Regions from separate parts of the Mesobacillus boroniphilus genome, predicted to be linked through region 3. Evidence: predicted binding sites of a transcription regulator. Region 3 holds the regulator's gene; each other region holds the start of a gene.
What was found. Region 3 encodes LexA, which represses DNA repair genes until DNA is damaged. Its sites were predicted from a motif close to CGAACATATGTTCG; they were not measured.

Region 1: uvrB (excinuclease ABC subunit UvrB) is a predicted target of LexA. The motif match lies at 3,691-3,704, and genes of this name have one in related genera.
Region 2: DYI25_RS10140 (DNA polymerase thumb domain-containing protein) is a predicted target of LexA. The motif match lies at 5,400-5,413, and genes of this name have one in related genera.

The regions. Positions count from the first base shown of each region.
Region 1 covers NZ_QTKX01000002.1:555,864-564,132, reverse strand. The annotation lists gene uvrA (excinuclease ABC subunit UvrA) at 1-1,514, opposite strand, end outside; gene uvrB (excinuclease ABC subunit UvrB) at 1,522-3,501, opposite strand; gene DYI25_RS15520 (hypothetical protein) at 3,906-4,091, shown strand; gene DYI25_RS15515 (CsbA family protein) at 4,230-4,463, opposite strand; gene DYI25_RS15510 (EAL and HDOD domain-containing protein) at 4,603-5,868, opposite strand; gene DYI25_RS15505 (HAD family hydrolase) at 6,148-6,846, opposite strand; gene DYI25_RS15500 (S8 family serine peptidase) at 6,904-8,269, opposite strand, start outside.
Region 2 covers NZ_QTKX01000001.1:1,968,589-1,976,857, forward strand. The annotation lists gene DYI25_RS10105 (hydroxymethylglutaryl-CoA lyase) at 1-314, shown strand, start outside; gene DYI25_RS22605 (hypothetical protein) at 387-518, shown strand; gene DYI25_RS10110 (hypothetical protein) at 682-819, shown strand; gene DYI25_RS10115 (alpha/beta hydrolase) at 1,091-2,029, shown strand; gene DYI25_RS10120 (hypothetical protein) at 2,258-2,776, opposite strand; gene DYI25_RS10125 (iron-sulfur cluster biosynthesis family protein) at 2,889-3,218, opposite strand; gene DYI25_RS10130 (CDGSH iron-sulfur domain-containing protein) at 3,361-3,585, shown strand; gene DYI25_RS10135 (YolD-like family protein) at 3,702-4,040, opposite strand; gene DYI25_RS10140 (DNA polymerase thumb domain-containing protein) at 4,062-5,321, opposite strand; gene DYI25_RS10145 (YqzH family protein) at 5,550-5,741, shown strand; gene DYI25_RS10150 (DUF4179 domain-containing protein) at 5,863-7,206, opposite strand; gene DYI25_RS10155 (sigma-70 family RNA polymerase sigma factor) at 7,199-7,720, opposite strand; gene DYI25_RS10160 (SDR family NAD(P)-dependent oxidoreductase) at 7,824-8,269, opposite strand, start outside.
Region 3 covers NZ_QTKX01000001.1:839,857-848,125, reverse strand. The annotation lists gene tkt (transketolase) at 1-1,722, opposite strand, end outside; gene DYI25_RS04170 (DUF896 domain-containing protein) at 2,109-2,342, opposite strand; gene DYI25_RS04165 (YneB family resolvase-like protein) at 2,421-3,065, opposite strand; gene yneA (cell division suppressor protein YneA) at 3,090-3,404, opposite strand; gene lexA (transcriptional repressor LexA) at 3,559-4,182, shown strand; gene DYI25_RS04150 (hypothetical protein) at 4,351-4,557, shown strand; gene DYI25_RS04145 (ATP-dependent DNA helicase) at 4,605-6,533, opposite strand; gene DYI25_RS04140 (hypothetical protein) at 6,706-7,239, shown strand; gene DYI25_RS04135 (GNAT family N-acetyltransferase) at 7,226-7,762, shown strand; gene DYI25_RS04130 (hypothetical protein) at 7,864-8,148, shown strand; gene DYI25_RS04125 (hypothetical protein) at 8,256-8,269, opposite strand, start outside.

The sequences.
Region 1 (8,269 bases), on a different contig from region 3:
AGACGCGAGCCAATCTGGGTTGCCAGCCTGATTCGCTGGGCCTCACCGCCGGAAAGTGTCCCAGCAGAACGGCTCATCGTCAGGTAGTCCAATCCGACATTGATCAGGAAGCCGAGACGTTCCGTGATCTCACGGAAAATCATGTTGGCAATCTTCATTTCTTTTTCCGAAAGCTCGAGGCTCTGGAAAAATTGGTGCGCTTCCTCTACAGACAAGACAGTCACTTCACCGATATGTCGGCCATCCACAAGGACAGCAAGACTTTCTCGCTTGAGTCTGTAGCCTTTACATGTCGGGCAGGCATGCTCGCCCATATACTTTTCCATTTGCTCGCGGATATAATCAGAGCCTGTTTCCTTATAGCGGCGTTCGACATTTTTAAGGACACCCTCGAAAACAATATAGTTTTCACGTACCTGGCCCCAGTCATTTTCATATCGGAAATAAATACGGTCCTTGTCTGAGCCAAAAAGTATCTTGTCCATCTCATGGTCAGGCAGGTCTTTTACCGGGACATCCATATCGATTCCATAATGATTGCATACTGATTCGAGCAGCTGCGGGTAGTATTGGGAGCTCGTTGGTTCCCACGGAGCGATTGCATGCTGTCTTAATGATAGCTCCTTGTTCGGAACGACCAAATCCACGTCGACCTCCAGCTTTGCACCGAGTCCGTCACATTCCGGGCAGGCGCCAAACGGACTGTTGAAAGAGAACATCCTTGGCTCAAGCTCGCCGATCGAGAAGCCGCAAATCGGGCAGGCATGGTTCTCGCTGAACATCAGCTCTTCTTCCCCGATTACGTCGATGAGGACATTACCTTCGCCTAGTTTTAGCGCAGCTTCCAGTGAATCTGCCAAACGGGCAGCAATGCCTTCCTTGACGACAATCCGGTCGATGACCACTTCAATCGAATGCTTCTTGTTTTTCTCAAGTTCGATTTCATCACCAAGATCATGCATCTCTCCGTCAATACGGACACGGACATAGCCTTGCTTTTTCACATCTTCAAGGATCTTGACGTGGGTGCCCTTTCTGCCTGAAACAAGCGGTGCAAGAATCTGCAGCTTTGTCCTCTCAGGATATTCGAGCACCCGGTCGACCATTTGCTCGATTGTCTGGGATGAAATCTCTATATTATGCACCGGGCAGGTTGGACGCCCAACCCTGGCGAATAGCAAACGTAAATAATCATAAATCTCGGTCACCGTTCCAACCGTTGAACGGGGATTTCTACTTGTTGTTTTCTGGTCGATGGAGATGGCCGGGGACAGTCCCTCGATCGAATCGACATCTGGCTTGTCCATCTGGCCAAGGAACTGGCGAGCGTAAGCAGACAATGACTCTACATAACGGCGCTGTCCTTCTGCATAGATGGTATCGAAAGCCAGCGAGGACTTCCCGGAACCGGAAAGTCCTGTCAGCACAACAAGCTTGTCTCTCGGAATGGTGACATCAATATTTTTTAAATTATGGGCCCTGGCGCCTTTGACAATCAGTTTATCCATAGCCATGTTTTCGTCATCCTTCCGCTTTTAACTCAAGAATGAGGTCACGAAGTTCGGCTGCCCGTTCGAAATTGAGAGCCTTCGCCGCTTCCTTCATCTCTTTTTCCATATTTAAAATCACTTGTTCGCGATCTTTCTTCGTCAATTTCTTCAAGCCTTCTGCCGGGCTGTAGTCTTCCTGCTCCTCCGCAGCAATCGTTGCGCGGATCACGTCGCGGATATCCTTCTGGATCGTTTGTGGCGTTATGCCATGCTTTTCGTTATATTCTTCCTGGATCTCCCGGCGGCGCTTCGTTTCACTGATCGCCTTTTCCATTGAATCGGTCATCCTGTCTGCATACATGATGACATGTCCGCTTGCATTTCTCGCTGCACGTCCAATCGTCTGAATCAGCGACCTTTCCGAACGCAGGAAGCCTTCCTTATCTGCATCGAGAATTGTCACGAGTGATACCTCTGGAATATCGAGACCTTCCCTCAAAAGGTTGATCCCGATGAGGACATCATATTTACCAAGCCGCAGCTCACGGATGATTTCAATCCGCTCAAGCGTTTTGATCTCTGAGTGGAGGTATTGAACCTTGATTCCGATTTCCTTCAGGTAATCAGTCAGATCTTCGGACATCTTTTTCGTCAATGTCGTTACCAATACGCGCTCGTTTCGTTTTGTCCGTTCCTGAATTTCCCCGATTAAGTCGTCAATTTGGCCCTCAATCGGCCTTACATCGATCGTTGGATCCAGCAACCCTGTCGGACGAATAATCTGCTGTACCATTTCCGGAGTATGCTCCAGCTCATATGGCCCTGGAGTCGCCGAAACGAAAACGGCTTGTTTGACATGTTTTTCAAATTCCGCGAAAGTCAGCGGGCGATTGTCCATCGCTGACGGCAGGCGGAAACCGTGCTCAACGAGCACCTGTTTACGTGCCTGGTCACCATTAAACATTCCCCTTATTTGCGGCAATGTAACATGCGACTCATCAACGACAATCATAAAGTCGTCCGGGAAGTAATCAAGTAAAGTATATGGAGTCGCACCCGCAGGTCTTAAAGTCAAATGGCGCGAATAGTTCTCGATGCCGGAGCAGAATCCCATCTCACGCATCATCTCAAGGTCATACCTTGTCCTCTGCTCAAGCCTTTGTGCCTCAAGAAGCTTTTCCTCAGCGCGCATTACTTCCAGTCGCTCTTCCAGTTCTTTTTCGATATTCTCAATCGCAACCCTCATCTTTTCCTCACGGGTTACGAAGTGGGATGCCGGGAAGATCGCGACATGGTCACGTTCACCGATAATCTCGCCAGTCAGCGCATCAACCTCGCGGATCCGGTCAATCTCGTCACCGAAAAACTCGACCCTCATGCAGTGTTCATCACGTGATGCCGGAAAAATCTCGACCACATCGCCACGGACACGGAACGTCCCGCGCTTGAAGTCAATATCATTCCGTTCATATTGGATATCGACTAGCTTGTGGAGGAGCTTGTTTCGCTCAATTTCCATCCCGGTTCTCAACGATACAACCATGTCACGGTATTCATCCGGATTACCGAGACCGTAGATGCACGAAACACTGGCAATGATGATGACATCCTTGCGCTCAAATAAAGAGGATGTAGCTGAGTGACGCAGCTTGTCAATCTCATCATTGATGCTCGCGTCCTTCTCAATGAATGTATCCGTCTGCGGCACATAAGCCTCTGGCTGATAATAATCATAGTAGCTGACGAAATATTCAACCGCGTTGTTCGGGAAAAATTCCTTGAACTCACTGTACAACTGGCCGGCCAAAGTCTTATTGTGGGCGATGACAAGCGTCGGCTTGTTCACTTCTTTAATGACATTCGAAATCGTGAATGTCTTCCCTGTTCCTGTCGCGCCAAGGAGAGTCTGATGCTTCTTGTTATCACGGATTCCTTGTACCAGCTCTTTAATTGCCGCAGGCTGGTCTCCCTGCGGAGAATACTTCGAGACTAATTCAAATTGGTCCTTCACAGAAAAGCCTCCTGTAATTTTAAATTTCTAGGCTCTTTTCGTAAACTTAGTCGGATTCACAGCCTTAATGCATTCATTGATTCAGAAACTATTTCGAAAAGAGCTTTCCTAATATATAAGTCTTACATAGTTGTCAAAAAGTCATATCCTCATTCTACCACAAAGAAGGTAAAACAAACCAACAAAAAGCGAACAAACATTCGAATTGTTATCTTGCTTTTAAAAGGCGATGTTGTAGGTTGTCGAATCTTCGTTAAACAAACGTTTGATTAAAGTGGATCCAATCCTTTTACAAGAGCAAAAAGCGCAAGCACCTCGTTCAGCCCTGACAAGAGATGCCCGCCTAAAACGCCACATCGTGTGGCTGGCGGGTCTGCACGTTCTGTGCCTTAGAGGGCCGACCGGTGAAGGCGCTCTTTGACTTCATTGGGCGGACCGAAAACGAAATGTATAGCCGACTGCCCAGAAACGCAAAAACTGGAGACTCCGACAAAGAAGCGCTTTTTGCTTCTGCCGGCGGAGTTGAAGTTTCGGAGTTTCTAGGAGGCGACACTAGACAAGCGTCTCGAGGAGTTAGGAGCCGCAGCTAGACAAGCGACTCGAGGGGCTAGGCGCTGGAGCTGGATTAAGAAAACCATATATAGATATCCACAACGAAATTATTTTATAATTTCCTGGACAACAAGAAAAACCCGCCGAACAAAATCCGACAGGCTTACTTTTTAAAATTATGACTTCTTGCTGTTGCGCTTCATCATCCGGTTCGCAAAATAGAAACCGACAGTCAATGAAAAGGCATCGACGACAATCAGCAGGAAAGAGTCTGTGTATCCTTTATAAACAGAAGCCGCAATCAACGCGACCGTCAACACGAGCGCAAGGATGTGGTTATAGGCAACCCTGGTGAAAAACACGACCATGAAACCAGGCAGGAACAGTGCGGACAAATATTTCAGCACCAATTGATTAAACACCTCATTCAGAGAAAATTACGAAATTTTTCGATCATCTATTTAAAAATATATCTTTTTTAGAGGAAGGTTACAAGAATCTTTAATTATAAAAAAAAGCATGCAGAAAGATCACTCTGCATGCCAGGATTTAATTTGTTGCCATAGTGGCAGCACTAATTTCAACTAATACTTTCGTGCCCCAATCGCTTGCCTCTGCATACAGCTTGAAAAGTTCATCTATTTTCATCGCCGTAGGATTTTTCTCTAATACCTTTCCATGGTGGAAGGCTTGCTCAATTTCCATCAGAAAACGGAGCATATCAGCTGCTTCATTTTCATTCCCTGATAGCGCTTCCTTAATATCAAAGCTTAATGGAAGGTCTTCCAGTAAGTCAGCCATTGGAATGTGCATCAGTGTATCCATCAGTGAGAACATTCCTAAAAGGAAGTATTTTGATGCCCGTGTTTCTCCACCCATTTTGTAGCCAATGAGCTCCCCAAGCTTCCCTCTTACCAGAGAAAAATGGATGATTTCTCTTTCTTTTTCAGCTCCACTGCCGTTCTCTCTACCGCGAAGCATAAGTACATAGATCCATTTCTTTATTTCTGTAAGGCCCAGCAGGACGATTGCCTGTTTAATAGAAGATATTTCTTTTCTAGGTCTCAATGTCGGGTTATTGATCAGTTTTAACAACTTATAGGAAAGGGATAGGTCCCTCTCAATCACATCTTTAATTTTGTCGATATCAGGCTCCGGGTTTTCGATTTCATTCAGGATTTGGAAATAAGAATGATAGTATCCAGGAATATCATAACTGTTTAAAATGACTGGCTTGCTGAAATAAAAGCCCTGAAAATACGTAAAACCATCGGTAATTGCTTCAGCATATTCTTCAAGGGTCTCCACTTTTTCGGCGAGAAACTCGATATTGCTATTCCTAGACTTAATGAAACGGAGCAAGATTTTTCTCTCAGTGCGCGTAGTTGCCCTGAAATCTATCTTGATTACATGTACATGATCAAGCAGTTTGATTGTCCGTTCATTCCATTTTGAGATAAAAAAATCGTCAAGTGCGACTTTATATCCTGCTTCCTTAAGCTCCTTGCATATCTCTAAAATTTCATCCGTGATCTCAACCGTCTCCAATATTTCAACAACAACTGTACCAGGATCAAACTGGGAAGGCACCCTTAACTTTAATAGTTTTTCAGTAAAATTGATGAAACAAGGTTTTCCATGTGAAATTTCCTTGATGCCAATGTTCATGAAACTGTTCACCAGTACATCAGTAGTAGCCTGGTCCCCATCGGTATGCTGATAGCTGTTTGTATTGCCGCTACGATATAGCAGCTCATAAGCCACTGTTTCTTCATTTCTATTAAAAATCGGCTGCCTGGCAACGTAAATATCCATCTTGACTCCTCCAGAGAACTATGAACAACGGGTTAATATAAAAATATTATTTAAGGAAAAATATACTATTATTTAACAAGTATTACAAGAGGAGTTGGCTAAGCTTAAACGAGATGATCTTTGTAAACCATTTGAATTTATGAAGATGGACTTTCTTGTCCGATCATATCAGCGATTTCTGCCAGCATTTCCCCACAGCATCACCATTCTAGTACCAGCTTTTCTTCCTGCCTTGTAAAGGATTTGTAATTCATGACTTACCCTATGATTTTCCAGGATTTATATGAAACATGAAAATTGGTCATGCTCTTCCGCTCCTGTTTGAATAATACCTAACAATTCTACCAGTTCATCAATGGTAAAATCCGCTTCCGCCCTGTCCCAATAGTCGTCACGCTTCCAAATACCAATCATCCCAGTACTTCTGGAGGCCTTCACATCATTTTCAGGATGGTCGCCTACAAATATACTGCGTGATGCTGATACCGAAAGATCTTCCATCCCCTTATGAAAAATCCGGATATCAGGCTTTCTTAATCCCACTGCTTCCGAGATTAAAATCGAATCAAAGTACCCCTCGATTCCCAAAGCTTTTATATTAGCCATCTGGAAAAGGGTTTTGCCATTCGAAATGAGGCACAGTTTAATTCCCATTTGCCTGAGTTTTCCGAGCACAGCATGCAGATTCGGAAACCCTATGCTCGAATTCTTGAAATTGATTATGTAATCTTCCAGCAGCTCTTCCCATGTCAGGGACGCTATGTTCAATTCCTGTAAAAGCTGGCTGTATACTTTGTCCTTCCAGACGTAACCGCGGGCGTCCAATTCAATGAATCTATTTTTATACAGTTGCTTATCTATCAAACTTAATTGAGGACGAAAGCGTTCATACTGATCTTCGATAAATTTCAAGACAGAAGCACTGCGGTCCAGTAAAGTGCCATCAAGGTCAAAAAACACGGCTTCTATTTTACGCATAAAAACTCCCCCTATATGGTAAAAGAACAGGCCAGTTCAGCCTGTTCTCATTTTACCTTATTTTAGGAAGGCGTTATAGTAGCGTGTCATTGCAACTGCAAAGTCACCGCGTGTATTTTTTACAGATGGGTTGAAGCTTGCTGTTACCTTTGGTTTCAAGTCATATGGCCCCTGTGTCACAGCGAATTTCGCATTAAGGATATTCAGGTCGAGAGCTACCTGGACATAGCCTTTCAGTTGTTCTGGTACTTCAGAAGCATCTGAAATCGCAATTCTTTCGTCGTTATACTGGACAGTCAGCTGCCCGTCGAATTCCTCCGCTTCTTTTTGCAGACCTAATGATTGGACCAGTGAATATGCCAGCTCAGCGCGGGTCACGCCATCCTTTGGTGCGAATTTGCCGTGTGCTTTCGGCAAGATGACCCCTTTCTGGATATGCTGCTGATCGCGGAAGGAAGCTCCTTTTGCTGTTGCTGCTTCTACGAATGGAAGGTCTGCTCCTGCAACATCGGAAAAGCTCGGTGTCGCCGGCATCGTCTGCTTAATCTCAGCACCCATCACCAAATATTTTGCCAGCTCTGCTCTTGTTAAAAGTGCATCCGGCTTGAAGGCTCCGTTCGAGAAGCCATCGAATAATCGTTCACTCACGCCCATTTTAATCGCATCTGCTGCCGGGTGGCCGGCAATGTCGTTCAATCCCGAGAAACCGCTGACCTTCGTGAAGGCCATTTCACCTTTTACCGTTTCAGGCAGGGCGATGCCGAGTGGATTGGCATCAGCGCCACGAAGTCCGCGGATTTCTGCTTTCCATGCCCCGGATGCCGGAGAAGTAACTGATACGGTGCGATCATAGTAGAGAGGGAACAACAGGCTGACACCCGAGCTGTACTCTGTGCCGTCTGGAGCAATCAGCACAAGATTGACCGGATTGCCCGTTTGTTCGATTAGGCCTGCTCCATCTACTTTTGCCATAAGGCTGGCCATTCCTTCTTCGACTGTGAACTCATATTGATTATCAGATATAAATGTCAGCGGGTTGTAATCAACCGAAAATTCCTTTCTTTCTGTTGAAGATTCGACATTACTATAAAATGTCTGGTTTGAATTTAACGTCGAACCATAAGCCGTATCGTTGAAGACTTTATCAATGGCACTATAAGCATTCACATAGCCTGCGCCAACTTCCCAGGTTTCATAACCTGGCATATTCGTGGCTGTCTGCTCAAGAATCTGTTTTACCTCAGCAGGTGACAATAATGGATTCGCCTCAAGCATCAAAGCGACGATTCCTGCGACATGCGGAGTCGCCATCGATGTCCCGCTCATCGTTGTATAGTAGGGCAAATACGCTGTTTCGATTGTTTCAGCATCCTGGTCTGCTGAAAGGCTTGATACTGGGGCGAGGACCCTGGTAGAAACGATA
Region 2 (8,269 bases), 1.1 Mb from region 3:
ATGCCTACCCAGACGTGCTGCTTACTGCGCATTTCCATGATACAAGAATGCTGGCCTTATCAAATATTTTTGCCGCTCTCCAAGCAGGAATTACTCGATACGACACTTCTGCCGGCGGCCTGGGCGGATGCCCGTTCGCTCCAGGTGCTGCAGGCAACGCTGCTACTGAGGATGTTGTCTATATGCTGCACAGGATGGGAATCGAAACTGGCGTAGACCTTGATATGATGCTCAAGGCCATTGAGGTGATCCAGCCTCATATCTCAAGACCTATTGAGAGCACCTATTTCAAGCTAAATTCTGTTACAGTCTAACTTTTTGCATAAGCTCCTGCTCTTGAATCCATCTTATTAGATGAGGTTATTTTGAAGAAGGGAGCATGTTGAATGAGCCAAAAACGTGACAAAGGATACAGCCAGCAAGGTAAGCCAAACGCAGATACGGTAAAACAGCAGATTGCCGCCGAGGATCTCGAAAAAACGACCCATCCAACCAAGCGTCAAAATTCACAGCAATAAGAAAAGCGGAGGCGCCTTGGTCAGCCCCGACAAGCGCTGCCCGACAAGAACGCCACGTCCTCCCAAAAGCTACCGCTTTCGGTCGTGCGATGAATCGCTTCGAAGCCTTCCTTGTCCTGTGGCTGTCGGGTCTAGCACGTCCTGTGCCTCGGAGGGCCGGCCGGTGAAGTCGTTCTTTGACTTCATTGGGCGGACCGAAATTGCAATGTATAGCCGACTGCCCAAAAATGCAGAAACTGGAGACTCCGACAAAGAAGCGCTTTTTGCTTCTGCCGCGGAGTTGATGTTTCGGAGTTTCTAGGAGGCGAAACTAGACAAGCGTCTCGAGGAGTTAGGAGCCGCAGCTAGACAAGTGACTCGAGCTGCTCAAAGCTAACGCTTCTCGCAAGATACTCGTGGAAGTAATCTCAGCGATGAAAACTGGCTAGGCGCTGGAGCTGGACACTTCTCGAAGTGATAATTATACATTCTTATAATTTACAGGTGGACCGCCTGATTCGGCGGTCTTTTTCATGTTTGTACTACCAAGACTAATGGTAAAATAAAGAAAACAGATTATCGGAGGGTTGAGCTTGAGAAGAGCATTCCGTGTGCTATTTTCTTTTTTGTTTGTCCTAACCTCGCTCGGGGTTTTTATATCCAATAAAGTCATGTTCTTAAAAAGGAAAGATGACGAAGAAATCTTCAACCGAGAAACGAAAGCCGGGCATCTGGTGCCTGATGAATATGATTCCCTGCCAAAAACGGAAATTACCATTCCTTCGTCCTTTGGTTACTCATTGAAAGCCGTCCTTGTTGAACCACATGACACAAACCGCTACATCATCATTACTCATGGGGTTACCCAGAGCAAGACGAATTCTGTGAAATACATGAATTTGTTTCTGAACAGGGGATTCAATGCGGTTATCTACGACCACCGCCGCCATGGGGAATCCGGCGGGAAGACCACAAGCTATGGATACTATGAGAAGTTCGACCTGAAATCGGTGGTAGACTGGCTGAGGGAGGAGAAGGGTCCGGATTTGCTTCTCGGAATCCATGGAGAGTCTATGGGAGCCGCTACCCTGCTCCTTTATGCAGGCATGATTGAGGACGGTGCGGACTTCTATGTGGCAGATTGCCCTTTCTCTGACTTCAGCGAACAGCTCGCTTACCGCATCAAGGAAGAGGTTAAGTTTTTGCCTCCAAAACTATTGCTGCCAGTCGCCAGCATGTTCGTTCGCATCCGTGATAAGTATTCTTTGAGCGAGGTATCCCCGATTGCGGTTATCGAAAATATCAAAAACCCGATTCTGTTCATCCATAGCCGCAAGGACGACTTCATCCTGCCATCTATGACCGAGGCCTTGTTTGAGCAGAAACAAGGGCCGAAGAAGCTATACATGGCCGATAACGGCCTTCATGCCCAATCCTACAGCGAAAACCGGGAACAATACGAGAAGGTGCTCGATGAATTTCTTGAGGAACATGTCTGTGCCGATCATGGAAGTACGGAAGTGGACCATTAATACAAGTTGAGCGATGTTTTATCTTACGCTCTGGTTCTTTTTCAGTTCGTATGTAATCAATAGAGCCCCTCTATTGGACACTTTTCTCACGTTCCGGCTTCCGTTTGTCCGTTAGGAGCTTTCTATCGGACACTTTTCTATTTCCTCGGCTCACATTTGGCCGTTACAGGCCCCGTCACTAGTCTATTGAGCGCAAAAAAAAGATCGGCCCATTCCTGAGCCAATCCTTTACTGTTTTTCTCCCTGGCGATCGATTTCTTTGCCTTCAGCATTCAGTGCCCTGACTTCCTTGTAATCGCCAATTTCGTAATAATAGCGTTCGTTTTCTTTTTCAAAGATTTCTATTTTCGCAAACTTGCCATCTGGTCCTGCAGCTTCAATTGTTTTGATATCCGGATTCACGATTTTTCCGAAAATCACGGGAACCTTCGCATCCAATGTTCCGTCTTCTTTAAAGGTTGTGAAAGTATCGGCATACAGGATCATGAAATCATTTTTATAATAAGTCCAGTGATTATGCCCCGCATTTTCCCAGCCTTCTTTTTCGCTGCCATTGATATAGGCTACTGCCAGCGCGTCGAATGTGTTTGAGCCTTCTTTTTGCTCTGTTGTGTAAAAGATGAGCCATCCATCCTCCACTTTTTCCTTGTGGACGATTTGTTTGATGTTGAACGGAATATCGTTTTGGATTGCTTCTCCCGCAGTCTTGTAGGCGCACGCAGACAGCACAAGTGCGCACAAAATCATTATGGCCGACCTCCAAAATTTCCCCATCTTTCTCCCCTGCCTTCGCGTCAAACTTCTATGTAGTTCTACACCCTTCTCTCTTATTTAACCTTTTTTTCAATTTTTTGTAAACTCATAACCTTCTTTTATCATAAAAGCTCATTCTTGGATTCAAATATTCATTCGGGCTCTTTAATTGGAAACATCCTGCTGTATCCTTATAATCAATCGTCATCTCTTCATCAAAAAAGACTTCCTTGGATTTTTCCATATAGATTGGAATCCCGCCTGTTTCTATCTTGTTTTCTTCCTCATATCGTTCGCTTTCAAACCAGAGGGCAGCTACCCCACTTACTGCACAGCCGCATCCGTCTATATCATATTTTAATTTTAGATACCCTTGTTTTCCCGAAATTTTTTCTTGCAGTTTGTTTGAAGCTGCTTCAGTGATTTTTAATTTCATTGATTGCACTCCCTTTCCGATTTTTCATTTTACCATACGAGGATCATTATTTCGTTTGATAACCCCTGGCCAATCTCAAAATAGTCTTGCAATTTTTCTGTTTAGCTTTTACTATCAAAGATAATTGTGACACTTGAAAGGGGTGCTTATTTTGTCAAAAGTAACGATAAAGGTGAATGATAATGGTTCATTAAGGATTTCCGGCGATGTTGAGCTGTTGGATGGTGCCGGCAATAAATATGAAACGAAACCTGTTTTCTCGCTTTGCCGCTGTGGCATGAGCAAAAACATGCCGTTCTGCGATGCTTCCCATAAAGGGAAATTCGAATCAGTCGTGCGTGCACCGCAAGCTGATGAAACGGAATAATATTTTTGAGGGCAATGGTCATCCCATTGCTCTTTTTTTACGGGGATCTTTCCAGGACATTATAAAGGAGATGGTCCTGAGATGGAGCATCACTAGTGAATATCTCAATGACTCGACTACCATTCATCCGCAAGCCTGACATCGGCAATGTGTGAAATCCCGATACGATGGATTTCTTCGAATCTGTCAACAATATGGAGCTTCTGCCCAAGTTCATTCCAATAATGGATTTTTCCAATCACCAATTCATATTTCCTTTGCCTGTAATAGGTGATGCTGAGCGGGCGGTTATACTCCATCGCTTCGAGGATCGTTTCATTCAATTGTTCAAGCTGCTGTTCATCCAGCTGCTTTTCCTTTTCATATTCGTCCTCCTGTGCCCAGTCACGCAACATCTTGACATGCTCTGGAAGCATCATTGACGTCCATTTAATTCTTCCTCGGTCGCGAATCATCTTGCTCTCCTCCTCCTGTTATCAACCCTTATGCCCGCCAACGAGTGCGGCGCGATGCCTTGCTGTTCCGGCTGCTGTATACGATACCGCCCTTAAGAGTGCTGACGAGCCGTATCGGCTGCGGATCCGGTCCATTGCGTAGCCAAGCTCTTTCTTTTTCCAGCCGTTTTTTTCAAATAGATTCAATTGGAATTCGCTGTCGGTGACGAGATTCCCGAGTGAAATCGAGATGCTGCGCACCGTCTTTCCCGTATAGTTCTCGGCAAAAAGCTCGAGGCAGACACGATACAGGTCCATCGTGATATTTGTCGGATCCTCAATCGTCCTTGAGCGGTGGAAACCTCCGCCGAATTCGTCCTGGCTGTAGCCAGCCCCAAAACTTATGGTTCGGCCTGCTTTTCCATGGCTTCTTGCCCTGCGAGCGACTTCCTCGCACATTTCGAGGATGACATGCTTGATTTCCTCTTCTTCTTTATAATCGCGAAGCAGAATCTGGCTTTTCCCAAAGCTGACCTGCCCTTCCATGATTGGGGCACCGATATCCGAAAAATCGATTCCCCATGCATGCCAGTACAGCTGGTTGCCCATGATGCCGAATTTTTTCTCCAGTTTCTCAAGATCATAGCGGGCCAGCTGGCCGACGGTAAAAATCCCCATGCTGTTCAATGTTTTTTCAACGCGGCGGCCGATCCCCCACATTTCCCTTAGCGGCGAGACTTTCCACAGCTTCGTCTGGACATCATCATAGGTCCATTCAGCAATGCCCTTCTTTTTTGCATCGAGGTCAAGACAGAGCTTTGACATCAGCATGTTCGGCCCGATTCCAATTGCACAGGGAAGCTGGAATTCGCGCTCAATGTCATCTTTGATTTTTTTTGCAATTGAAGCAGCGTCTCCCCAAAGCTTCGAAGCTCCGTCAACTTTTATGAAGCTTTCGTCGACACTGTAGGTATGGATTGCTTCCTTTGGGACATAGCGATTGAATACACGGGAGATTTCTGTGGAGATTCGCAGGTAGGTGGACATTTGCGGATCAACGACAATAATTCGCGGATCATCGGGAATTTCAAATTTTCGTGACCCAGTCTTGATGCCAAACTCCTTTTTCAAACGCGGTGAGGCTGCGAGGACAACGCTTCCCGGGCGGTCAAGATTCCCGACGACAGCCAGGTAACAGTCAAGAGGATCAAGGCCAAGCATCACGGCGGCACAGCTCGCATAAAAACTCTTCATATCCACACATAAAATTTTATTTTGCGGCATTTCGATGTAATCGACCATGTTTCTTCTCTCCTTTCCGAAGGGGTACCGCTATCAATAAGAACATCTGTTCCGTTTCATTATACCCATTATAATAAGCGAATATGCGTTCGGTTTCAATGGTAATTTTCCGGCGGACTGACTTAATTAAGGGGTAAATGGTGAGTCATGCCAGGAATGGACAATTTTTCGGAAGGGTGTTTGCTCCGGCATTTCCAAGTATAATCAGGGGGGAGAGGTGCTGTTTTTATGGATAAAAAACTCATTCGCAAGATGGTCCAGAAATGCTTCGTGCAGTACCGGCATGATGATACACTGCCGTTTGGCGAGGCGGAATTCGAAGAGATCTATGAAAAGATTGTGGACCTGAAAAAAGAGGAGCCTGAGGCGGATTTGCATGATATCATCAATGATGCCGTTTATGAATTTTTGGCTACGTAAAAACAATTTGGAAGCCCGATACAATGAGCCGGCCAACCCTAAAAAATGACGGGCATCAAGAACAGCTGATTCCGACATTCCCGAAATAGTAAAAAGGCTGCCCTAAATGACAGCCTTTTTACTATTTTAATTTGATGTTCGCCTCACCTTTGATTTGTGAAGGATAATCATGGATTTTTAGAGAGATGGGCCCAGGTGCGGCTCCTTCTTTAAAATACGGAAACAAGATATCGATGGATCCGCCCTCCATATTATATCTAACAGCTTGCGAGCCGTCCCCGATTTTTTCGCCAGTCTGATCAACCGCCTGATCAAATGAAATATTTACATGCCCATTCTCGGAGCCTTTTTGGAAAGTCAGCATCAAATCATTCTCCTCCCTGCTCACTTTCATCAATCTGCCGTCGCTTGGAGCCTTCAATATTTCCAGCTTATCCGGATCAAGTATGATATCAAGTTCCTTTTTATCAAGTGCCCGTACCGAATTAAAACGCAGATAAAGCTCTTTTGGTTTTTTGAAGTAATTGCTTTGCAGGTAAAACTCTTTGGTGTTCTCCTCCGAATGGCTGATAATCGTTCCATTATTGATTGCTGCCCATTCCTCACCGGTTTCATCCATTAGCCTTAAGTCGTTAAATCCAAAGATCTGCTTGGAATTCTCCTCATCAAAATGGACGGTTACACCAATTCGTGTAGGATAGATTGACACTTTTTCGACAGTGATTTTCTGTCCCTCAAACTCGACTGTTTCATTTACTTCAAATATTTCTTTTTTATCCTTAAAAGCATCCTTGTCAATTGAGAACGGAAGCACCCAACTGTCAGCAAGCATATTCAGAGGCTGGCCGTTTTCTGCTCTTCCTTCAGCGAGCTCAATACTCAGCTTCAAGTTTTCAGGAAGATTGGTCCCATAAAATTCATATCTTGCCTGAAGCAGATCCTCGTTATTCTGCGAATCCCATCCACCAAACGACAACACCGTTTCTTCCAAATTATTTCCTTCACTGTCGGTCAGCCTCAGGTTTTCAACCGAGATTTCCTCGTGTCCGCCTGAAGAGTCAATCTTATAAAAGAGCACCATCATCTGTTCGTCGACGATCACCGAGTCAAGTGTAATTTTTATCCCATCATGTTCATCAGACACACCGATTTTTTGTGCGAAATCATTTTCAACTGCTGCAGTCAGCCCTTTATCATAGCGGACAAGCTCTACAACCTTCTCCATCCCCGGTATTAAGGTGACATACGAAGCAAATGTCTCTGACGTCCTCAGCATCGCTGTAAAAGCAAAAATCAGGATGGCTGCTGATGCGAATGTCCTCATTAACAAAAGGTTTTTCTTCTTTTTCTTTTTCCCCTTACTGATTCCTGCAGCGATTGCCTCATCCAGCAGGAGTTCAGGGACTTCGATAGTATCAAGTGCGACCCGAGCCTTTGTCAGTTTTTTTTCTTCAGCATTAAGCATAACCTAATCCCCCTTCTTCTTCGAGCTGGTCGCGAAGATCCCTCAGTCCTTTGTTCAGCCAAGTCTTCACGGTACCTTCAGGGCATTCCAGAATTTCGGCAATTTCCTTTATTTTAAAATCATGTACATATTTCAGTTCGATGACCTGCCTGGTTTTTGGATCAAGCTTGCCGATGACTTCCTCTACTTCAAGCCAGCTGGACTGGTACTCAGAGCCCATCAGGCTGATGAGATCATCGCTGACGAGGAGCCGCTTCCGTTTCTTCAATTCGTCGTTGCAGTAATTTAGCAGTATCCTTATCAGCCATGTCGTGAAATATTGCGGCTCCTTCACCTTGCGGATTGAGCGGAACGCCCTGTAGGTGATCTCCTGCATTGCTTCGACTGCGTCCTCACTATTTTTCAAATAACTGAGGGCAATCCGATATAGGCGCACTTTATGCAGTTGCATCAGTTCATAAAATGCAGTTTCATCACCTTTCTTAGCTTTTTGTATTAATTCTTGAAGCTCCAATTTGTCTCCCCCTGACTTTCTCTCTAACTATTAGACACACAAGCCGGAAAAAAGTTTTAACAAATTTAAAAAACCGCCAAAAAAATCGTGGCGGTCTGGATGTTTATTTTTTGTTGAACATATTCTTGCCGAATAACTCAAAGGTCCTGGGAAACAGGGTATAAAATCTGCTGCCTGCATTCATCCAACGCGGCAGGTTGATTTCACGTGTTCTCGTCATCATGCGGTTGACTACTTGTTTTGCCACGTATTCAGGCTGCAGCATAAAACGCTTTACATTTTTGACGTAGGTTCCCTGCTTATCCGCGACCTCAAAAAAATTCGTAGCGATTGGACCAGGATTGACCGAGGTGACAAAGATATTGTCATCAGCAACCTCCATCCGCAGGCTGTTCGTGTAGCCAAGCACCGCATGCTTTGTTGCCGAATAAACACTTGATTTCGGTGTGGCAATCTTGCCCGCCTGGGAAGCAATATTGATAATATGACCGCTTCTCCTCTGCTTCATAGCAGGCAGCACCATCGACGTGCAAGCCATCAATCCGACGA
Region 3 (8,269 bases):
TAGAGCCTCTTGTGCTTTCACTGCAAGGCCGACTTCTGAACCTGCTGCAAGAAGCAATGCATCTGCATTTTCTTTTCCAGCTGGAGAAATAACGTAAGCACCTTTAGATACGCCTTCGTACGCGTTCTTATCAGTATTTTTGATTGTCGGCAGATTTTGGCGAGTCAACACAAGAGCTGTAGGCGTCTTAGATGATTCAATTGAAAGCTTCCATGCTGCCGCTGTTTCGTTTCCATCTGCAGGACGGATAACTGACAGGTTCGGCATAGCGCGAAGTCCCGCAAGCTGCTCAACTGGTTCGTGTGTAGGACCATCTTCCCCTACTGCAATGCTATCGTGTGTGAATACGTATGTTACAGGCAAGCCCATTAGTGCAGCAAGTCTGATTGCTGGCTTTAAGTAGTCGGAGAACACGAAGAATGTTCCACCAAATACCTTTACTCCACCGTGAAGCGCCATACCGTTCATCGCAGCACCCATAGCGAATTCACGAACACCGAACCAAATGTTGCGGCCTTCAAATGAACCCGGGAAGAAGTCACCTGACCCCTTGATCATGGTTTTGTTTGAGCCTGCAAGGTCAGCCGATCCACCAATCAAGTAAGGAAGGTTTTTGGCGATTTCATTAAGTGCTTCTCCAGATGAAGCACGGCTCGCAAGGCTCTTTCCTTCTTCGTATACAGGGATGTCTTTATCCCATCCTTCAACTAATTCACCCTTCATGGCTTTTTCAAGCTGGGCTCCTAGCTCAGGATATTCACTCTTATATTTTTCAAACAGCTCGTTCCAAGCCTGTTCTGTTTGTTCACCTTTGTCAGCGATTTGCTGTTTGAAGTGATCATAAACTTCTCCTGGCACATGGAAGTCTTCTTCAAAAGTCCACTTATAAGCTTCCTTAGTAAGCTTCAATTCATCAGCACCAAGTGGAGCACCGTGAACATCTGATTTACCAGAAAGGTTAGGTGAACCATATCCGATGATCGTCTTGACTTCAATCATTGTTGGACGGTCTTCATCCGTTTTCGCTTCTTCAATTGCTTTTGCGATTTCTTCAAGGTTGTTGCCGTCTTCGACGCGAATGTATTGCCAGCCATATGACTTGAAGCGTCCTTCAACACTTTCGGAGAATGACTTATCGAGATCGCCATCCAAAGAAATATCATTTGAATCATAAAGAACGATCATTCTGCCAAGCTTCAGGTGGGCTGCCAGTGATGCCGCTTCAGCAGATACACCCTCCATTAGATCGCCATCACCGCAAATGCTGTATGTATAGTGATCAACGAGGTTATAATTTTCCTTGTTGTAGACAGCAGCAAGGTGACGTTCAGCCATTGCCATACCGACTGCCATGGCAATTCCCTGGCCAAGCGGTCCAGTTGTTGCGTCTACACCAGCAGTGTGGCCAAACTCAGGGTGTCCTGGAGTCTTACTTCCCCACTGGCGGAACTGTTTAATATCATCCATTGTTAAATCATAACCTGCAAGGTGCAGCAAGCTGTATAGCAACATTGAACCATGTCCAGCAGACAATACAAAACGGTCACGGTTAAACCATTCTGGGTTCTTAGGGTTGATATTCATGTAACGAGTCCACAATGTGTAAGCCATTGGAGCTGCCCCCATCGGCATGCCTGGGTGGCCGGAATTTGCCTTTTCAATTGCATCAATTGATAAGGTACGAATGGAATCAATTGAAAGCATATCAATTTCTTTAAACATTAAATACATCCTTTCTATAGGTACTAGCTACATCCTTAATATTATAGCGAGAGAAATTATTATACAACAAATTGTGCCTGAAGGAGACAGAAAAGGCCGTATTGTTATTTATTTTGACACAAACTTGCAGTTGTTATGTAAATGCACCCTATTGTGGGTGAAAATCAATAAGCAATATCATAGAATTTCTATAATAGTAGTTCGAAGCCAGAACTACCTTAACACCCTGCCTAATTTTGATTCCACATATATAGAAAGATAAAACAATCTTCTTTTACCATATAGTTAATTTCTCTGCTCTTCAGTATAGAAAAACTAGTTTTTTTATCATATTAAACAAAATAAAAATGGAATACATATCGCATGTATTCCAAATTAGCATATATTTAATGAAGCTTATTCTTCGTTTTTTCTTCCTTAAGCTTTTCAGGCGTAACATCGTTGCCTTCAGGATCCACAATGGTAACACCTTTAAGTGTATTAAGCATAGAAGACCGGAAAGACTGTAGATATTCCGCGCGTAGCTTCGTCTGTTCCTTTGCTTCTTCTTCGGTCAACTTAGATGATTTTGCTTTCCTTGCCAGTTCATTAATTCTAGCAATTTTATCACTTGATAGCATTGTAAAGCTCCTTTGTAAAAAATTACGTCAAATGTCATCTTACTAAAATTTTAGCGATTTTACAAGAATAGAGCTTCTTTATTCTTCTTGCTCTATGTACTCAAGATATCTCCGGTTTACCGTTGCTTTGGATACGTTATACCCAAAACCCCTTAGTGTTGCAGCTATTTCAGCAAAGGTCAATCCATTATTCCTCAGCTTGACGATTTCCTCAATCGGCATCTCTTTCCGGTCCCGACCGGAATGCTCACCTTGATTTTTCAGATTACGCTGTGGCTTGTATCCATGCTCAATCGCTCGTTTCATACCACGCTTGATCTTAATATTATGAATTTTCCTCTGATACTCTTCCACCATACTGACAATTTGGAGCACCATGGAATCTGAATCAGAAAGCTGGAGCTCTCCACTGTGGGAGACACTGTATAATTTCACATTATCTTTTAGGATACAATGAAGAATCGCGACCTTGGCATTGCCTCTACCAAGTCTCGTTTCATCCTGGATGAGCAGGGCTCCAATCTTCTTGTCCTTGATCAATTCCAGCAGTTCAAGGATCCCTTCCCTTTCAAGGTCGTAACCACTCGCTTGTTCTTTAATAATAGAAGCTACTTCAAAACCATAATTGCTTGCCAGACGCAGCAACTCTTCTTCCTGCCTGGCCAGCGAAGTTTCCTGTGTTTCCTTCGTTGTACTTACGCGGCAATAAATAATTGCTTTCATGTTGTCACCTTATTCCATTCCAATCTATCTTTCCGCTCCCGCGATCTGAGTAGGTTCAACCTGTTCCGCTATAACAGGGATTACCAGCTCATCTCCCGGAAATACCATTTCCCCAATAATTCCGTTTTCCTTTTCTACCCAGCTAACGAATTCATTTTCAGAAAGATTATGTTCACTGGCAAATGTTTCAGCAATCTCCCATAGTGATTGTCCTTCTTCTATAGTAACAGTTATGTATGCATCTTCGTTATTTAAATGAGCTTTTGCTACGAATGAAAAGATTAAGCTGACAGCAAGCAGAATCATTGCATATGAATAGTTTTCCCATAGTTTTTTCATTTACGGCACCCCTTAACGAATGTATGTTCGATTAATTAATTTTATTATAAATCGAACATTTGTTTCGTGTCAACTCAAAAATTCGAACTTATGTTTGTATCTGTAGAAAAGACATGGTATAATTAGGACAAGAAAATATACGAGGTGCGTGAATATGACAAAGTTATCTAAGCGGCAACAAGATATATTTGAATTCATAAAAGGCGAAGTCAAGAAAAAAGGGTATCCACCATCCGTACGCGAAATAGGCGAAGCTGTCGGACTTGCTTCAAGCTCCACTGTGCATGGACACCTTGCAAGGCTTGAGAGCAAAGGCTTGATTCGACGCGATCCCACCAAGCCGCGTGCAATAGAAATTCTGGAAATAGAAGATGAAAGCCGCATCCCTAAATATAATGTGGTGAATGTACCTGTTGTTGGTAAAGTAACAGCCGGTATGCCGATTACGGCCATTGAAAATGTAGAAGAGTACTTCCCTCTTCCAGACCGCCTTGTTCCACATGATGAGCAGGTTTTCATGCTGGAAATCATGGGTGACAGTATGATTGAAGCAGGCATCCTCGATGGCGACTATGTAATTGTTAAACAGCAAAAAACGGCTAATAACGGAGACATTGTTGTAGCGATGACAGAAGATGATGAAGCAACAGTTAAGCGTTTCTTCAAGGAAAAGGATTATTTCAGGCTACAGCCGGAAAACTCTACTATGGATCCAATCATCCTTCGTAACGTATCCATACTTGGTAAAGTCATCGGTGTATACCGGCATATGCATTAAAGCAAGCGGACTCGCTTGCTTTTTTTTTATCTATTAAACTTTTTTATCTGCACTTATAGGAGACTAGCACATTTATGAAATAAATAGGTAGAGACCCTAACAACTTGTCCATTTCCACATAAGATATTCTGTAAGTATCTTTCATGATGGAAAGGAGTTGAGTTTCTAATGGGATACAATCGTAATAACAATGATGTAGCAGGCGTATTTTTCCCTAGCCGGGACAGAGACAGAGTCAGGGCAACTGTTGATTTTGATGACCTCTGCCGCGCTGTGCGCCGTTGTTTAATCGAGGATTTAGTAGCGGGCGCTCGGGATGATCGGGATGACGATCGAGACCGCCGCCGCCATAGAAAGTGCGGTTGCAGAGACTAATATTTAACAAAAAAAATCCCGAAAGGTTCAGTCCTTTCGGGATTTGTCTATTTCCACTGAATAGCTTGAACAGGCAGAACACCTTTTAACTCTTCATAGTACTCAGCTTTTTGATTTTGGGTAAGCCATAAATGCACTGTCCCGCTATCCTGGTTGCTTCTTATCAAACGGCCCATTCCCTGTCTTAGTCGAAGCAGCATATAAGGTATATCCACTTCAGCAGCTGGATGGTCCGCATGCTTTCGTTTCGCCTGGAATACAGGGTCATGCGGCGGGAACGGCAATGACGAGATGATGACTTGAACCAGTGACTTTCCAGGTACGTCCAAACCTTCCCATAAACTGTAGGAACATAGGACAGTTTCGATATCATTCTGGAATCCCTTTACGGTTTCACTGATTTCACGGTCTCCTTCAAACAGGATAGGAAAACTCCATTCTTGTTTTTCACTCCATGCTCGGAATCGTTCCATTTCCTGCATAGAAGAGAACAGAACAAGCGAGCTGCCATTACTGCTTCTAAGGTCATCCCCTATTTGGGCCCATTTAACCATTTCTTCATCCTCAATGTGTGCCACCAATTTCATTTGCTCTTCATAATCAAATGGGGACGCTACAGTAAACGAGGAGTATTTCTCGATCCCTAGGTTTTTCGCTATATAGCTGAAATCTCCAGCTTGAGACAAGGTAGCTGAAGAAAACACAAACGGGATGTTTTGGGAAAACACTTCTTTTTTCAATATATCCTCAACTAGACGTGGCATGATGACAAGTGAAGTTTGTACTTCATTCTCTTCAAGCCAGAAAATTCCTTCATCATTCTTCAAGAAAATTGAAAGACCATATGCAAAAAATTCGAGATATTCTTCCATGATTTTCAAATGGTATTCGTCAATCAGGAACATTTCTGCGTCAAAGACTAGTTGGTCCATTAAATCGGTAACCTTTTTCTCCAGCACTTCTGCTGTTTTCCTGATTTCAGGAAGCATTGCAACTTCTTTCCGATTTGAACCTTCAACGGCTGTAGAGTTATCGGCCAAAAGGTCAAACCAGGCATCATGAAGCTCTATTATATCCTCAATTAAATAAAGAGATTCCTCTCGGACGTCCTGGTGCATATATCCGGTCAGGACAGTTGTCAAAGTTTGTGAGTTGAACCTGTATGTTAATCCCTTTTGCGCTGCGAACTCAAGCAAGTGACCCTCATCAAAAATCACGGTACTTGCTTCTGGGAGCAATGGCATTTGCCCTTCTCGTTTTCGGGATTCTTTCGTCCAGACATGCTCCATATAAAAGTCATGGGAGCAAATAATCAAATCGCCGGCATGACGATAGTAATCACGGTTCAGAGTCTGGCCGCATCGATGGCGCCAGCTGCATGTTGAGCATTGCTGAAGAGGGTCCCAGGCCATTGAGGACCATTGTTCATTCGTGACCCACGGGTATTCCTTTCGGTCTCCATAGCGAGTGAACGCATTTAATGAAATTCCTTCATCAAAGATGAAATCCGGCAGCTGGTCATGGACATCAAGGATTTCTTTATCGCTCGATGTGTTTGACAGGTCATCAAGCTTCTTCACACAAACATACTGTTCTCTTGCTTTCGCCAGGCGGACGTCGACCTTCAATCCCAATGCCTTTTCGAGCTTTTCGATATCTCCGCCCTCTTTTACCAGCTGTTCAATCAATGTTTCATCCGAGCAAGATACTATTGCAGGCTTTCCCATATAGCGCGCATACAGAATCGCATAAATCAGATAGACAAAAGTCTTACCGGTTCCCACACCTGCTTCGGCAAAAACGATTCCTTTATTCTTGAAGGCCTGCTCCACTTGGAAGGCCATATAAATTTGTTCATCACGTAGCTCATAGCCTTTTTCAGGCAATATATCGTAAAAGACATCACCAATATAATCCCCTAATAAATCAAAGAACGTGTCATTTTTGGTAATGGTAAATGGAAGTTTATTTGTCATTCAGGTTCTCCTCAATAATTGATTCCGGCAAAAAAGCCAACTTTTATCATAACAGAAAATAGTGCTCAAAGTGAAAGAATTGAAACGAATTAATTTCGATAAAAAAAACCGATCACTTTTTTTGGTATTTTCTGCTAAAATTAATTCAGAAACTTTCCTAAGGAGATGTTTTATGGATTCAAAAAATTTAACTTACATAAGCATTTTCGTTATCGCTGCACTGATTTTTCTCTCTATTTATCAATATAACAAAATCGCTGACCTAGAGATGAAAATAGGATCTGATTTTCAGCGGACTGTACGCGATTCAATATTTGCACTTGAAAATGATGGTGATCCAGCTCTTTGGATTAAGATATTGCAGGAAGAGGATGGTGAATTCACTTTTGCCAGTCATCTGGGAGAGTTGACTCTTTTAAGCAGAAAATATCATATGATGGCAGGAAAAATATCGATGATTGGCCCGGTATTAGATTCCCTTACAGACCAATATCGCCAATTAGCCATTAATATGAAGAGCGGCAAGGACTCTAAGGAAAACGAAAAACGAATCAACAAGGATAGAGAATTTCTTATTTCATTGTTAAATGAAGTAGACTCAATACCTGGCGAAAGTGAAAGACGATATTATAGTGAATTTACCAATTCGGATTCTAGAACATCAAACCTGGTATGGAGGGAATACAAGAAATATGAAAAGCGATAATTATATCATTCGCCCGGAAAATACTAGCGATTTATCAGGAATTAGGGAAATAAATCTATTGGCTTTTGATAAAGGAGAAAATGAAGCCCGTTTGGTTGAACTTATTAGGGGGTCTGAACAATTCATCCCTGAATTAAGCCTGGTAGCAGTTAATCGTGACGGCGAAATCATCGGACATATCCTTTTTAGTATCATCAACCTTGTTACCGCGCAAGGTACTGTCCCTACTTTAGGTCTTGCTCCAATGGCAGTGAAGCCTGACTATCAAAATAGCGGAATTGGGTCAGCCCTCGTAACTGAAGGCTTAAGAGTGTGCAAAGCTTTGGGATATAAACATGTTTTCGTTCTTGGACACCCTGATTTTTACCCTCGCTTTGGCTTTTCTCCAGCCAGCCAATTTGACATAGCACCTCCTTTCCCTGTGCCAGATGAGGTTTTTATGGCTTTGGAATTAGAAATATGTTCCTTAGCTGATATTCCTGGAAAAATTGAATACCCTCCAGCATTTAGTGCAGTATCTTGAAAGTGCCGTAGAAAGGCACTTTTTATTTTCAAAAAAATAGTGTAATTTTACACAAAAAGAGAATATAATGAAATTAAGTCTTAAAATAAGAAGGTGTAAAAATGAAGAAGAAGCTTTTAATTATTTCATTTGTTCTGGTTGCAGGAGGTTTCATTTACTTTTTTTTTAATGGAAATCCAATTTCAAGATCAGAGGCTAATAAGCTTGCCAATGATTATCTTGAGAAACGATATCCAGATTATGAATTCATTTTGACCAATGGCGGCTATTACCCTGGAGAAGGAACTTACATCATTAATTTTCAATCTGAGAACAAAGAGGTTAATGGAAATCTGGATATCAGAAAAGGCAAAGTCAGACATGAAGAAAAGGGAGATGCACTTTGAGTGCTACTCCCTTCGTTATTTTCTCAAATCAGTCAGAGATAACCGTCACTGTAGAAAGGCCGTTCGGAAGTCCAAATGCCATTAAGCTTGTTATGTTCCTAGATCATTTATTCCTCTTGCA